DNA from 3 places in the Peribacillus sp. NJ11 genome. Region 2 is predicted to be linked to each of the others. Evidence: riboswitches for the same ligand, from Rfam matches in the RefSeq annotation. Region 2 holds a riboswitch; each other region holds the start of a gene.
The links. A riboswitch is a leader RNA that binds a small molecule or an ion and turns the genes downstream of it on or off. The one in region 2 is predicted to bind cyclic di-AMP.
Positions count from the first base shown of each region.

Region 1: another riboswitch for cyclic di-AMP. It lies ahead of QUF86_RS09515 (TrkH family potassium uptake protein); the one in region 2 lies ahead of QUF86_RS00880 (APC family permease).
Region 3: another riboswitch for cyclic di-AMP. It lies ahead of QUF86_RS04110 (cation:dicarboxylate symporter family transporter); the one in region 2 lies ahead of QUF86_RS00880 (APC family permease).

Region 1 covers NZ_JAUCFO010000001.1:1,921,189-1,926,469, reverse strand. The annotation lists gene QUF86_RS09525 (MFS transporter) at 1-834, opposite strand, end outside; gene QUF86_RS09520 (hypothetical protein) at 1,222-1,413, opposite strand; cyclic di-AMP (ydaO/yuaA leader) riboswitch at 1,747-1,888, shown strand; gene QUF86_RS09515 (TrkH family potassium uptake protein) at 2,060-3,394, shown strand; gene QUF86_RS09510 (potassium channel family protein) at 3,418-4,074, shown strand; gene QUF86_RS09505 (STAS domain-containing protein) at 4,219-5,052, opposite strand.
Region 2 covers NZ_JAUCFO010000001.1:175,815-181,095, forward strand. The annotation lists gene QUF86_RS00870 (glucose 1-dehydrogenase) at 1-235, opposite strand, end outside; gene QUF86_RS00875 (RhaT/GlcU family sugar-proton symporter) at 251-1,105, opposite strand; gene QUF86_RS00880 (APC family permease) at 1,628-3,454, opposite strand; cyclic di-AMP (ydaO/yuaA leader) riboswitch at 3,593-3,742, opposite strand; gene QUF86_RS00885 (GtrA family protein) at 4,138-4,593, opposite strand; gene QUF86_RS00890 (glycosyltransferase family 2 protein) at 4,553-5,281, opposite strand, start outside.
Region 3 covers NZ_JAUCFO010000001.1:846,816-852,096, forward strand. The annotation lists gene QUF86_RS04100 (hypothetical protein) at 552-1,325, opposite strand; gene QUF86_RS04105 (class I SAM-dependent methyltransferase) at 1,540-2,283, shown strand; gene QUF86_RS04110 (cation:dicarboxylate symporter family transporter) at 2,344-3,603, opposite strand; cyclic di-AMP (ydaO/yuaA leader) riboswitch at 3,776-3,922, opposite strand; gene QUF86_RS04115 (efflux RND transporter periplasmic adaptor subunit) at 4,125-5,281, opposite strand, start outside.

The DNA of each region.
Region 1 (5,281 bases), 1.7 Mb from region 2:
CGCGTTGACTATTGCACCCGCAATGATGCCTGCCCCGGCGATGCTTACAAGGAATCCGTAATCGCTGTCCGACAAAAGGAGCACGGCCTTGGCAAACACCGCTTCTTGGGAATCCATGGCCGTTTCCATTACTACCATGCAGCTGAATAAGAAATAAATGAGCATGATATAGGAAAATTTCCGGCTGAAGTCCATGACGATGCCCCAATCCTTTTTCATGATGGTCCAAGACAGGTAATGACTGGTTTGTTCAAGGGAACGTTCCTTTTCAAGATTGGGCATGAATAGAGTTATGATGCCGGATAATAATAAGGCAGCCGCGTTAATGTAAATGGCTATAACGGGTGTACCGATCAAGAATAGGAGACCCGCTATCGCAGGTCCAATCAAAAAAGCCCCAGAATCCATTAAGCTTCGCAACGAGTTAAATCGTTTCCTCTGTTCAATGGGTATTAATTTTGTTATATACGACCTGGATGTCGTTACAAACATGGACCCTGCCATATTGATCACCAAGACAAGGGAATAGATGACCCAAATAGAAGAAGTCAATGGCAGCAAGGCTATGAATACCGCTCGAAATAGGTCAAGTGCCACCATAAGATTCCGCTTATTTATCCGGTCGATCACGCTGCCTGCCCAAACATTCGTAAATATGGCAGCCATCGGTTTAACGATATAAAGTCCAGCTACCGCTAAAGCTGAATCAGTCATATCCAGCACGATTAAATTAAGTGCAATAAAATAAACCCATGCACCAAAGTTCGAAATCCCGATGCCGCACAATAGGATGGAGGGATATTTCCAAGCTACTAATGAATTTTTGAATGTCAACGCTTCTCCTCCTTAGAAAAGGAAATATAAATCCCATCCCCAGGAAAGGCTTCTCGGGGGACGAGATCAATAGTGCGGTGTTACTATGCACCATAACGGAAGATCCCGTCACAGCATCCCCTTCCCGAGAATTGCTTCAATTTATGCTTACTACTCCTTCCAGTTGACGGTGCTCTCTGAAAAGTGGTCATTTCATTTGCTTTCTCTTCATTACATCCATATTCATCATTTTCTAAATTTTAACATTATTGTATTAATAGTGTAAACGTCATAATTTTCAACGCAAAAAAACTCATTCAAAAATAAATGAGTTTAAAAGCAAAACAAGTTATGGATTTTTCGCTCTAGTTCCCGGATAGTACACAGGATGACATAATTTCAGTTGATTTACCTTAGAGAAAACAATTTTAACAACGGATTCTTTTTCTTATCCGTTATCCTTAACTCATTCATTATGATTTGATCCTCATGATCGGCTATCCATTTCCTTAGTGCATCTTTATCCTGGCATTGTGTTAAATATGTCTGTCCACCCTTGCCTGTAGCGTTAATAACATATCTATTGAACGTCTTCTCCATAATTGCCCGCCTTTTTTATAAAATGTTTGAAACCTTTTAATAAGAATGCCATACTTTTTTTCTTTATGATTTTCAAAAGAAAAATAATTTATTTATATTAGAAAATAGATTTGCAATGACATGTTCTGCTTGAATGTGTTGAATAAAGTACATCGCTGTTGGTTATCATAATCGGATTAATCGAACCTATCATAATGTGCTAACTAATATTTGTCAATACGTTTTTCAAATGTAAATAAAACGTAAATTTTCAGTTTTGTTAAAGAAATATTTTTTTACACTTTAGGGGTTTACAACTGCTAAATGATGGGAGTAGAATACGTTTATCAATTTAATGCATTTCGGCCAAAACTCAAGGAATTGAGTACGGAGGACCCAATCATTTGGGGTTAATTCTGCCTTGCAGAAGGGATGAGATCAGCTCTTTCGCCATCCTACCCGTCAGCTAACTTCGTCGGCTAAAGCGAAGGAGGTCATAAGACCGCCTATTTCGGGAGCTTTTTTTGCACGCTTTTTGTGGCAAAATAGCCTTTCGATGTTTTCGCAGGTCTTTTTATTATGCTTTGAAAAAGATTCATAAAGAGGATTGATGGTTAAGATTTCATAAGTTTTACACAATATTTTTATAGGTAGGGATGATCATTTGATAAAAACAAAAAATTTATTGGATCCGCCAAAAATCCTTGTACTCGGCTTTGCCATCCTGATACTTATTGGGGCCTATTTGCTGACCCTGCCGATTTCGACTGAAAATGGGAATGGTCTTTCTTTTCTGGATGCTTTATTCACCTCAACCTCCGCTACATGTGTAACAGGGCTTGTCGTGGTGGATACGGGGACGACTTTCACCACCTTTGGTGAGTTGGTCATCTTAACACTGATTCAGATAGGCGGCCTAGGGTTCATGACATTTGCCACGTTTTTCTTTTTCTTATTAGGCAAAAAGATTTCTTTAAAAGGCAGGTTACTCTTGCAGGAGTCCTTAAATAATCTATCCATGGCAGGTGTAGTCAAGTTAGTAAAACGGCTTTTAATTTTCACGGCCATCATTGAAGGCGTGGGTGCCCTGATCTTATCGATCCGCTTTTCTTTTGACATGCCAATCGGCAAGGCGATCTATTACGGGGTTTTTCATTCCATATCGAATTTCAATAACGCCGGCTTTGATTTAATGGGGGAATTCAGGAGTTTGACCCCTTATGTATCGGACCCATTCGTAACCCTTACCGTCGCCTTCCTCATCACGTTTGGCGGAATAGGTTTTATCGTAATGAATGAACTATACGAATATCGTGAAACCCATCGTTTATCCGTACATACGAAGGTTGTTCTGATGACTAGCTTGACCCTTACAATCGTCGGCGCAATTTTAATCTTTTTATTCGAGTTCGGTAATGCCAAAACATTGCAGCCTTTATCTTTCATGGGTAAAACCTTATCGTCTTTATTTCAATCGGTTTCACCAAGGACAGCAGGCTCCAATACGTTGAATATCCCTGATTTAACTCAACCTACATTACTGCTCATCATTTTCTTGATGTTCGTTGGGGCTTCACCCGGATCGACTGGCGGCGGGATTAAAACAACAACATTTGCGACGCTTCTTGGAACGGTTTGGTCACAGATTAAAGGAAAGGGCGATGTGGTATTATTCCGTCACCGCATTTTGAATGAAACCATCTTTAAAGCATTATCCGTTACATTCATCGGGGTCTTCCTTGTTTCAATCATTTCCATTCTGCTGACCATCACAGAAAGTGGAAGTGATTTCTTGATGATTTTATTTGAAGCCACTTCAGCATTCGCCACAGTGGGACTTTCAATGGGTTTGACCCCCGAATTATCACCGGTTGGCCGAATGCTCATCATTTTCACGATGTTTGCAGGCCGGGTGGGTCCTTTGACTTTTGCCTTTGCCATCGCAATGAGGCGTAAGCCAGATCCCTTCCGTCATCCAAAAGGGAAAATCATGATTGGTTAACCATAAATGAAGGAGTGTAAATGATGGGAAAACGACAATATGCCGTAATCGGTTTAGGCAGATTCGGAAGCAGTGTGGCAGATAGATTATATACCGCTGGCCAAGAGGTATTGGGTATTGATATCAGCGAAGAAAGAGTCGAGAATGCGGAACTGAGCGTTACCCATGCAGTCATGGCGGATACCACTGAAGAAGAGACATTGAAATCCATCGGGATTCGTAATTTCGATTGTGTCATCGTAGCCATCGGAAATGATATGCAATCAAGCATTTTGACTACCTTGCTTTTAAAAGAGCTTGGGGTTAAAAAGGTCATTGCCAAAGCACTTAATAAAAATCACGGTCAGGTGCTCACTAAAGTTGGTGCCGACTGGGTCATCTATCCTGAGAGGGATATGGGGGAACGGGTCGCGAACCAGCTCCTGTTCCCTAACATGCTGAACTATATAGAGCTGTCTAAAGAATACAATATCGAGGAAATCATCCTCCCCATGAGTATGAAGGGAAAAAGCCTCAGGGAACTTGATTTACGCGCAAAATATAATATCAGCGTCATTGCCATCGTGAGTAATGGAGAAATTATCATAGCACCGTCACCAGATCAGGATATCCATGAAAAAGATATGCTTTTGGTCGTTGGCAATAAAGAAGACCTAGCCGTCTTTGCAAATATTGAATAATCCGGCAGGTTCCGGCTCTTGCCTTATGGAGCCCGCCACCTATTTTGAATGTAGCATTCACCTATACATGCGAGAAGACCGCCATATGGAGGTCTTCTCGATGAAATTTATAACGAGCATACCCTTGCCAAGTATATGTATGTATTATTTTATCGTACTGATCGCTTGGGCAAGAGTGGACTTTATCGTCACTTTATCAAAAGGCAGTTGAAGCTTAACGGCAGTCATTGCTATTTCCGGCCGAAGTCCTGAAAGGGTTGTATGAATTCCGATCAAATGTAAGGATTCAATCAATTGTGACAGTTGGTGGGCGGATGCACTATCTATTGCATGAACGCCCGATAGGTCAATGAAAAGCCTGGTGACATTTTTTTCAGCGCACTTTTGTAAGGTGTTTTCAAGCAAGGACATGCCCCTCGTCGTGTCAATATCGCCTATCAGGGGAAGCAACGCGGTATTATCTTTAAGGGAAATGATGGGCGTGCTCAATTCATCGATCGTGGCCTGTTGGGCTTTCATAATTTTATTGGCATATTTATGATTCGCTTCCGTAAACCTCTCCATCACTTCACTGAACACCTTGACCACTATCCGATACCAGGAATTTACTTCCTCCCGTGTATATCGATCTCCATGCAATCCCACAAATCGGTCAATGTAATCCAGATATTGCTCTTGCGTTCGAAAAAACTCCCTCAATATAAAATAGATGGGTGTGTTTAAATGCTGCTCATCCTGACCGATATCTTCAATCCACTCATCAAGACGCTTAAAGAATTCCCTTTCCTCTGTAACAAATATCTGAAAGAAATGTAAGTGGAACTCATTATTTTGTTGCTTCAGTTTTTTAATCACTTTGGGATCGGGTGAGCTATAAACCCCCGACTTATCATTTTTATTCAAAGTTGCGTACCAATCCTCAGTCAATTGAGCTGCCTCACCTAATAAAAAGGAATATAGTTCTTTATTTCTGTGCATAAACTCCTCCACCTATTTAATTTTTTTATAATATCTAATGCTATTAAAGACTGAATCAGCATTGTCAGGGTATTGAAAGTTAACCGTTTTATCAACAAAAGAAGCATCGAAGATAACCGCTTCAATACTTAAGATCCCATGCCAATGGTCCCTTCATTCCATATACCTTCCCAGCTGTTTTTGAAACCATACAACCACTGATTTTTCAAAAAAAAAAAAATCTGCAAGA
Region 2 (5,281 bases):
CTGATTGAACCAGGTTAATCACATCTTCTTCAACGGTGACATCGCCTTTCACTGCGATAACTTCCCCGCCATTGGTTTTGATCTCTTCCAATACACTATCCGCTTCCTCTGATTTTGTGCGATAGTTAACGACTACCTTTGCCTTTTCCTGAGCAAAGCGAATGGCCATCGCTTTTCCTAAACCAGTGGATGAACCGGTTATAACAACGACCTTCCCCTCTAAATCTGTATACATTTAATCACCCTCCAATTAACTTTTTGCCAATCCGAGCATAATCCCAGCTATGATAATCAAGATAATTCCAATGCCGATTCCAATTAGTTGGCGCTTCGTTTTCTTTTCACGTAAAATGACGATCCCGCCGATAGTTGATATGACAATGCCCATTTGAGAAAGGGAAAAACTCGTAGCCACTCCAACACGGGGCTGGGATATGAATAAAAACATGTTCCCTGCAGCCCATATCAGTCCCGGAATGATATTGCGAATCGTATACTTGTTAAACGGCTTATGTTTAAAGGTCAATAATAGACCGCCTATCACCATCCCGATCGCTTGAGGGAACAACGCTGACCAGCCATCAACATCAAAAAGACGGGCCACGACCACATAGACCAAATAACCGAATGTCGAGATGAGGAGAATGACAATTCCTTTCTTCAAGTTTCCCGATTTGCCTTCTTTTGATTCTTTATCTTCCAAGGAGGTCAAAACAATTCCTATAATAATGAAAACCAATGCCAAAACGCCTAAAATGACCGCTTTCATTGTAGACCATTCGTGAAAAACAATGACCCCGAATAAAGTGGTTGAAATGAGCTGCAATCCAGTTGATATCGGCATCGTTTTGGAAACACCCATTAAATCGATGCTCTTAAGCTGATTAGCTTGTCCCACGGCCCAAAACAATCCAGAAACGACCCCGACACCAAACACCAATAGGGATAACTTAATATCGGCAAAAATATAAACACCAATTGAGAAAATCAAGGCGCCAATCGTTGTACCTAATGTTTGACTGTAGGGTCCTCCCCCCAGTTTCACATTAAATAGAACGATGCTTCCCCAGAATAATGCCGGCAAGAGAGCTAATAATATATCCATCTTCAACCCCCATATATGTAAGTTCCAATCTATAGCGGAAATTTCATTTAGTCTTCTTTTAATATGTTCGCATTATTTGAATTGAACCTTGGTAATTTTATGAAGTGTTCAAAAACCACCCTTCCGTTCCAATGTCCAACTTACAGAACACTTGATTCTCTGTAAGTTTCTAGGGTGAAAAATAAAAAGAAGCAAACCCTATCAAGGTTTGCCCAGCTTGTCGACAAAAGGGAGTTCGGAATGGTCTCATCCCGAACCATGATTTAATAAAATGGTCTTTACTGTTTTATGAAACCCCCAATAGATTGAAGAAATTTGCGACACTCCTGCCGAATAACTGGCTAGACGGGACACCAGAGTCGCTTGCGTAGAGGTGGCTTGGCAGACAGTCGGCGGAAAGGGAGCGGATTTCTGAAAACAACTGGAACGTTTTTTAAAGAAAAAAACTGTAGGCAAATTCGCTTTCTTCGAATTTACCTACAGTCTGAGCAAACCTGATCAAGGTCTGCTTCTATTCTTAAATTACTTCTTCAAATGATATGGCACTGTCGTAATAACTACATTTCTTCTATAAAGTAAGTAGGCCCGGATCAGTAAACTTGATTGGTTATGAAGAATATTGTGCCAACCCTTCTTCGGAATGAATTGCGGGATGATCACTGTAACTTTATAGTTAGATTCACTCGCCTTATGTTCAACTGTATCCACAAACTTAGTTAATGGCTGAATGATGCTTCTGTAATAAGAGTTCAGTGTGACGAGTCTAACATCAGGCTGCCACTTTTTCCATTTTTCTTCGAATTTCTTTTCATCTTCTCTTTCAAAAGCAACATAAACGGCAATGATCTGATGTGCTGAAAGAGATTTAGCATAATTTAAGGAATTCTCAACCACATGAGTTATACCCGCCACAGGTACAAGAATGATATTCCCTTCTATTGGTAAGATGGGCTCACAAGTTGTAATCCTCAGTTGGTCACCAACTGCTTCATAATGCTTTCTAATTCGATGAAAAATTAAAATGATGATTGGTAAAAAAATCAAAACAGACCATACCTGAGTAAATTTGGTTAAAAAGAATATCATCGTGACGATCAGGCTAATAATGGCACCAATTGAATTAATTGTTAATTTAACCACCCAGCCTTTTGGCTTTTCGCGGAGCCATTTAACGATCATCCCGGTCTGGGACAGCGTAAATGGTATAAATACCCCTACAGCATAAAGTGGAATTAGATTTTCTGTATGTCCTTCAAATGCTACTATTAAGATGATGGACGCAAGCCCCAGTATGATAATTCCATTGGAATATCCTAATCGGTCCCCTCTAATCGTAAACGCCCTTGGTATGAATTTATCCTTTGCAAGATTTACCGCAAGCAGCGGGAATGCCGAATAGCCAGTATTTGCGGCCAGTATCAAGATCAAGGCAGTCGTACCTTGAATGAAGAAGTACATGAAATTCCGTCCAAAGATCTCTTCAGCAATCTGCGAGACGACCGTGACCTCTGCGCTGGGAACAATGCTTAAATAATAGGCTAAGAATACGATTCCCGAAAATAATACAGCTAGTAAGGACCCCATCGCTATTAAAGTTTTTGCAGCATTATTCGGGGCTGGATCTTTAAAGTTCGGGATCGCATTGGAAATCGCTTCGACTCCTGTCAATGCGGAGCTGCCTGATGCAAATGCTCTTAGCAGTATAAATAAACTGATACCCGCTACCGGGGTCCCGATTGGCGCGTGCAATTCCGGTGAAACTCCTCCTGTCAAGATCTTGTAAATTCCTACACCAATCAAGATGAACAATGCTAAAACGAATAGGTACACCGGATAGGCCAAAACAGAGGCCGACTCCGTAACCCCCCTAAGATTTAGGATGGTAAGTAGAATGACGAAAATGATGGCTATGCCGACATTATATGAATGCAGGCCTGGAAAAGCGGACGTGATGGCATCCGTTCCTGCAGAAACACTTACAGCGACAGTTAATATATAATCGACCAATAAGGATCCTCCAGCTATCAACCCTGGATTGATGCCTAAATTGTTTTTTGAAACCACATAGGCTCCCCCGCCATGGGGATAGGCAAAAATGATTTGTCTATAGGACAAGATCAAGGCCATTAACAGGATCAATACCCCGATTGCTATCGGGATTGAATACCAGAATGCCGCGGCACCGACCGTGATGAGAACGATCAATATTTGTTCCGGTCCATAAGCAACCGAAGACAATGCATCAGAAGATAGGATGGCTAAAGCCTTAGTTTTGTTTAGCTTTTGTTCGCCAAGTGCATTTGATTTTAAAGGTCTCCCTATCAAGAACCTCTTTATAGAAGATAACATCAAGTATTCACCACCATATTTTAGTTATAAATTTATGTTCCCCCAGTTATTGCAAAAAACAAGACGAAATAAAAAATGCCTACAAGTCATGGCTAAATAGACCTGTAGACATCATTTTTTTTGTCTGACAAGCTCCACCTTCCTTCTCATATAACGCTTACGAGGTTAGCTGTCGGATTCGGACCTAAGAGTAGCCCTACCTTTACCTTGAAAGGATTCACCCCTTGGATTGAAAAACAATCCCTATAACGGGTCCCCCGTACCATAAGGTTTAAGCGATTTAGAAATATGAAACTGTTGATTATCATACTCCCGTGAAATGGAAAAGTAAATGAAAATTTTACACGGAAAAAGAATAATTTATTGTTAGTGAGGTTTTGTTCATGACGTATATTACATAAGGCATCAAAACAAATGATTGAAGGAAGGAAAGAGGTGAATGACATGTCTAAAAAAGAAGGTTTCAGGTCAAAGCATTAACCAATCAATGAACAATATGGCGGTCCACAAAAGGAAAAATCATCAGCCACCATGGAGACAGCGAAGAACGAAACTGAATACCTATCTAATCAATCAACTAATTCGCCTTTCCCATTAAACAGTTCTGCCCCCGCTTGGATAGTCAACTTTAATTTCCATCCAATCAGAGGGCATTATTCATTATTCCCAATGATCCACTCTAATTAGTTCCTTCCTTCTTGAATTGGTCTCAAATTACTTTTCTTAAAGACAAAGTATTTCTGGCCAATATAGTTAAGTACTGTATAAAAGATTGTTCCAATCAGTACAGCCACATTTTGCTGCATGGATAAATGAACGGATCCTTCCATCGATTCTGCAATGGCTTGTCCTAAAGAATAAGCGGCGGCATAACAAATCAGGATGACGCAAAAGAAACGGGCAACTCCTCTCCGCAAGTCTATATCGCTTTTAAAGGTAAATGTCCTGTTCAACAGAAAACTCGTTACAGCTCCCGAACCATTGCCGAAAAAGGTGGAGATCCAGTAAGATAAATCAAGAACATTCATGAGAAAAAGCATGATGGAAAGTCCAACCGCTGTATTGACTATTCCAACCAATAAAAAGCGGATAAAGGAATTAGTGTGTTTTAGATAGTTTTTCAATACTGTTCCGTTCATTGTCTAGTTGCTCCCGTTTTGTTAAATCGAGCGGATTAAATAGATCCAGATCAACAATATATTTAGGCCGGCGTTTGGATTCATTATATATTTTACCGATATATTCCCCAATCAAGCCGACAGCAATCAACTGCAGTCCACCGATCAACCATATGGAGGTAATTAATGAGGTCCAGCCCGTTTCGGTCTGTCCATAAAACTTTAACCATAAAAAGTATGACCCAAAGAGTAAGCTAATGAAAAAGGAAAGACACCCTAGCCATAATACAAGCCGGATCGGCGTAACTGAAAAAGAAGTAATGCCATCAAGCGCAAAGGCAACCATCTTCTTTAATGGATACTTCGTTTCCCCAGCCAATCTTTCTTTTCTGTCATAATAAACAGTGTCCGTCTTGAACCCAATGAGCGGGACGATTCCCCGTAAAAAAAGATTCGTTTCTTCAAATTGTTCCAGCTCCACGATCGCCCTTTTGCTCATTAGCCGGAAATCGGCATGATTATAGATAAGGTTAACCCCCATCTTGTTCATCAATTTATAAAAACCAGTTGCAGATGTTCGTTTAAAAAATGAATCAAGGTCCCTTTTCTGGCGGACACCATATACAATTTCACAACCTTCATTGAATTTCCGAATGAATTCAGGGATGACTTGAATATCATCCTGCAAATCTGCATCAATGGAAATCAC
Region 3 (5,281 bases), 670 kb from region 2:
AATATTCTTTTAACCATGTTCATTGTATCATTTTACACTAAAACGGATAAAGCGAAACTTCCATCATTGATGCTTTTCCAATGATGGTTAGTTGAGCCAATCGGGCATTTACAGGCTGTTGGCCCACCACATTTCTTTTTCATTACATTTGCCATCCGTTCCCTTACAGCCTGTTAATGCGGGGTAAAGCGAAACTTCCATCATTGATGCTTTTCCAATGATTACCATAAGCGGAACACAGGTTAAATTCGCCACGTCCTGTGGCAACACCTATGCTAGCACATCCTGTGCGTCGCAATCGGGCATTTACAGGCTGTTGGCCCACCACATTTCTTTTTCATTACATTTGCCATCCGTTCCCTTACAGCCTGTTAATGCGGGGTAAAGCGAAACTTCCATCATTGATGCTTTTCCAATGATTATAGGCCAACCACTTCAGTGCGTCGTCCTCTCTAATCTTTTATGCATGAGATAGTAAGTCTTAAACCTAAAATATTCCAGGATTTTGATAATCCAATCCAAGAATCCGGAAGTTAGGATAATCAGGATAATTATTTATTTTTTATAATGCTTTCCCATACTTTTTCTTTTCGATTGAACGTAATAAAGACATCCGGCTCCTTAATATTTCTATCCGAAAAGTCATCATGCATCTCATCCATATTTAAATAATCCCCTACGACCCATGCCGGTATCTCAATCTTCGTTCTTGAGTACTTAACATGCCGAAAGGAAAAAATGAGCCCCTCTGCCAGAATATGAGCCAAAGAAGAAATCATTTCTGGAGGGATGGCCGTAAGTTCTCTTTTCTTTCTGATTCCAAGCCACGACCTCTCCACTTTTAATGGCTCCAGCTTTAACGGAATCAGGCTTCCTAACATCATATAATATGTCGAAAGAGAACGAAAATAAATTTTATTGAACCAGCCATCATCCTGGGCAAGGTACACAAATTGATTATTCAATTTACGGAAAAATGGAGGTTCTAGATGAGTTTTTGCATGCCCTAAATATAAAAGTTCCGCTATTTCCCTGCCATCCAATTCATCCAGCCCTTCGGCTTCTTCAAAATCAATCCAACAGAAATCTCCATATGCCCGGACATTTTCTTTAACGAGCTTCGCAATATCCTCAGATGAAGCGCTCTCAAGCAGGACATTCAAATTGTATTCCCCTCCATCGAATTGATGTTTCAACAATAAGATGGAATCCATGGTATATGGCAGCGAATAAACAAATTCGCGGAAATTGAGTCCATTAAAAAGGACAAACCGTTCAGAAGCCTGCATATGCATATATAAGATATCATTGTTATCACTCTTCATAACCTGATCCCCTCCGAGCTCTCAATCAATAATGTTATTTTATCAAACTTTTGGGGTTTCACGTAAGTTATATAACCCAGAATATTAATCATCATCAGCATCGTCTAAATAATGTGAAACCCGTCTCTATATTCACCTATAAGGTCAAGGAACGAGTTCGACAATATCAAATATCTATATTATAGGAAAAAATTAAAATTTGGAGGAATTGACGATGGATAAAATTGAAAAAAGTTTTATCATTAATTCTTTACTTGAGGCCGCTTCACTTTATGCTGATGCAACAAAAAATTTTGATCTTTGGCAATCAGAAAAATATGCATTCGAAAAATATTTATATCAGGATGATACAATCCTTGATATTGGCTACGGAACTGGAAGAACCACATTTGCACTGTATAAAAAAGGATTTCAAAGTATAACGGGAATCGATAAAACACCTGCCATGCTTCATGAAGCCGAAAAAATATCGTACGAATATAACCTGGATATACCCTTTATCCTTGGCGATGCAACGAAACTCCCTTTCAACAATTCATCATTCGATAAAGTAATCTTCGCTTTTAATGGTTTAATGAAAATTCCCCAGCGAAAAAACCGTACATTAGCTTTAAATGAAATAAATCGTATTTTAAAACCAGAAGGCATTTTCATTTTCACAACACACGACCGTGATAAAAACGAATATTATATGAATTTCTGGGAACAAGAGGAAATTATTTGGTGTGAAGGTAAACAAGATGAGAGGCTTTATGAGTTTGGGGATATTTTCACATTCGGAAAGACACCTCAAAAAGATACTTACCTCCATATTCCAACACAACTTGAAGTACTTGATGGTCTTGAAGAAGCAGGGTTTACAGTCATCGAGACCTTTTACAGAAGTGAATTATTCCATGAAAGTGATGATGTAAACGTTTTCTCTTCTGATTGCCGCTTCTGGATCGTTCAAAAATAAGGTACATTTTTTAAAATTCAAAAAAAACCCAGAGTGACATATCACTCTGGATTTTTTGTATTAAGAAACTTGCTCTAGTTCTTTATCGGAAGGCGGGTTGAATTGACCTTCCCATTTAGAGATGACGATTGCTGCAAGTGAATTACCAATAACGTTTACTACTGTACGTCCCATATCAAGAATACGGTCGATACCAGCAATAAATGCTAGACCTTCAATAGGAATACCAACTGTTCCTAAAGTCGCTAAAAGAACTACGAAAGATACACCTGGTACGCCCGCAATCCCCTTAGAGGTGATCATTAACACTAGCATCAGCGTAATTTGCTCATACATACTTAAATCAATTCCGTACATTTGAGCGATGAAGATAGCTGCTAACGCTTGGTATAATGTAGAGCCATCAAGGTTAAAAGAGTATCCAGTCGGAATAACAAATGTAGCAATATGTTTCGGACATCCCGCTTTCTCCATTTTTTCCATGATTTTCGGAAGAACAGCTTCTGAACTTGCTGTAGAGAACGCAAGAATCAATTCTTCTTTTAGAAGTTTAATCAATTTAAAGATATTGAATCCTACAAATTTCGCAATAAGACCCAGAATGACAACTACAAAGAAAATCATTGTTCCATATACAGAAAGCGCTAACTTTCCTAACGGAATTAAAGATTCCAGACCGAACTTGGAGATGGTCACACCGATTAGTGCAAATACCCCGATTGGAGCGAATTTCATGACCATATTCGTTAGGTAAAACATTCCTTCAGCTGTACCTTGGAAGAAACGGAATACTGGTTTACCTTTTTCACCGATAGCCGCAATACTAAGTCCAAACAACACGGAGAAGAAAATGATCGCTAGCATATCGCCTTCTACCATAGCTTTAACCGGATTGGATGGCACAATGTGAACGATTGTATCTACGAACGATTCATGTTGCTTAGTTTCGGCTGTATCGACATAGGTAGAAATATCAGTTTGTTCTAGCTTGTCCATATTTACACCAACACCAGGCTGGATGATATTCGCTGAAATTAAACCAACAGCAATCGCAATCATAGTTACCACAACAAAGTATGATATTGATTTAGCGCCAAGTTTACCTACTGATTTTAAATCGCCTACACCTGCAACAGCAACGATAAGGCTTGAAACGATGATCGGCACTACAATCATTTTAATCATTCGTAGGAAAATGTCTCCGAATGGCTGTAAAAAGTTTTGGGCCGTCTCATTACCATAAAAAATGGCACCAACGATAATCCCTAAAATTAAACCAATGAAAATTTGGCTAGCTAAACTTAATTTGAATTTCTTCATTTACTTTCCTCACCTTCCATAAAGTCTTTGATGCAAAAACATTTTTGTCTCGGTAAGGGAAACAAGATACTAATAAAAGAAAGTAATTTTTCTTTTTTTGAAAAACTCTGTCTTTACGCCGAAAAAAAAGACACTTCATGTGTCGATTTCTTATTGGCGTGAATATTCACACATGTTCCCTTAAAGACGCTGACGAGGTTAGCTGTCGGGTTAGGAATTGGAAACACAAAGCCCTTTCATTTCTGAATTCACCCCTAGCGGATAAAATCCACAAAAATGGGTCCCCCGTTCTTGGAATAAGATTAAGCGAGTTAACTTATAATAAAATATTATACTAAAAACGTTAATCTGTAAATATTTATTCGCAATCATTCTTGAAATAAACCTCAAAATATGTCTGAATATTCTGCATTAATGAATATTGTACCTATAATTCCATTGCCTAATTTTTATACATATAAGTTATATGGATATAGAAATAGCAACTAATTTGACATCCTCTCTCCTGATGAAAGAAGCGGTTATTTTTCCAAAATGCCAAGTAACAGATATCTTACTTTTTCCCTAGAGCTGAATTTCTTATAAGTATTAGTTTTCACTTTTTCAAATTGAATTGGAGTAATAAAATAAGAATGGTTCTTCACTACCCTATTCGGTTCTAATAGGATGACGTCACCTACGGATGGTCCCTTTATGAGTTCTTGCTTTCCTTCTGCTTTAAGTCCTTTTGTGATGTAGTGTTTATCCACAAAGCCTTTTTTAGTCAACTTGTAGACATGCGGCTGTTCTTTGTAATGGACTGCCTCTATAGGAATGGAGGGTACACCCGCTTTCTCATTGGTTATTACAGTAAGATTGACTTTGGATCCCACCAACAAAGGTTCGGTTTCTTCACCTTCAGGTTCGATTAAAGCCTGAAATGGAAATCTGTTATCTTTTTTTATGGACGGCTCTTCTGCTGGATAGGAATGGATACGGCCAATCTTCCCTTTCAAAGTCTTTTTTGAGTCAGAAGAACTTGCTTTTATAGTCATGCCCACTTCAGCCTTTTTCATCTCCTCTTCGGAGAAATCACCTTCAATTGCCATATTTGTCGAAACAATGGATATAATGGGATTATTCAGGTTTTTATTGATATTCTTAACTACACCATCAGCTTCACTGGTCGTTACAATCGCGCTGGACTGCTCCTCAATAGACCTTAATTTAGCATCAAGCATTTTAACTTTTTCATTCAAACTGTTTTTTTCGAGTTCCTGCTTGTACATTTCTTGCTCAATGTTACTTTTAATAAGGTCTGAAGAGCTTGTTGTTATATCGATATTCAAGTTTCTTTCCACCGATTCATCAATGACCGCTTTATCGGGATCACGGGTCAATGTCCCTTGATAAGACCTCAACTTCCCTAAGTATTGGTCAATCCCTACAATTTCTCCCTCAGCGGCAGCTTTCTCCGATTCTACATTCGCTTTAAGCGCATCAAGTTCGGTTGCCGTATACTCAAACAACGAGGAGCCAGCCGTTACCGCATCGCCTTCTTTTACAAGGAATTTCTTAAAATCATTCTTCTTGGTATCGAAATAGATATCATACTCTTCCAAAGGTTTAATTACACCATTCGTTTGAATGGTATCGGTAATTGTATCTTTTTTGACCATTGTCCAGTTTTCCACGAAAA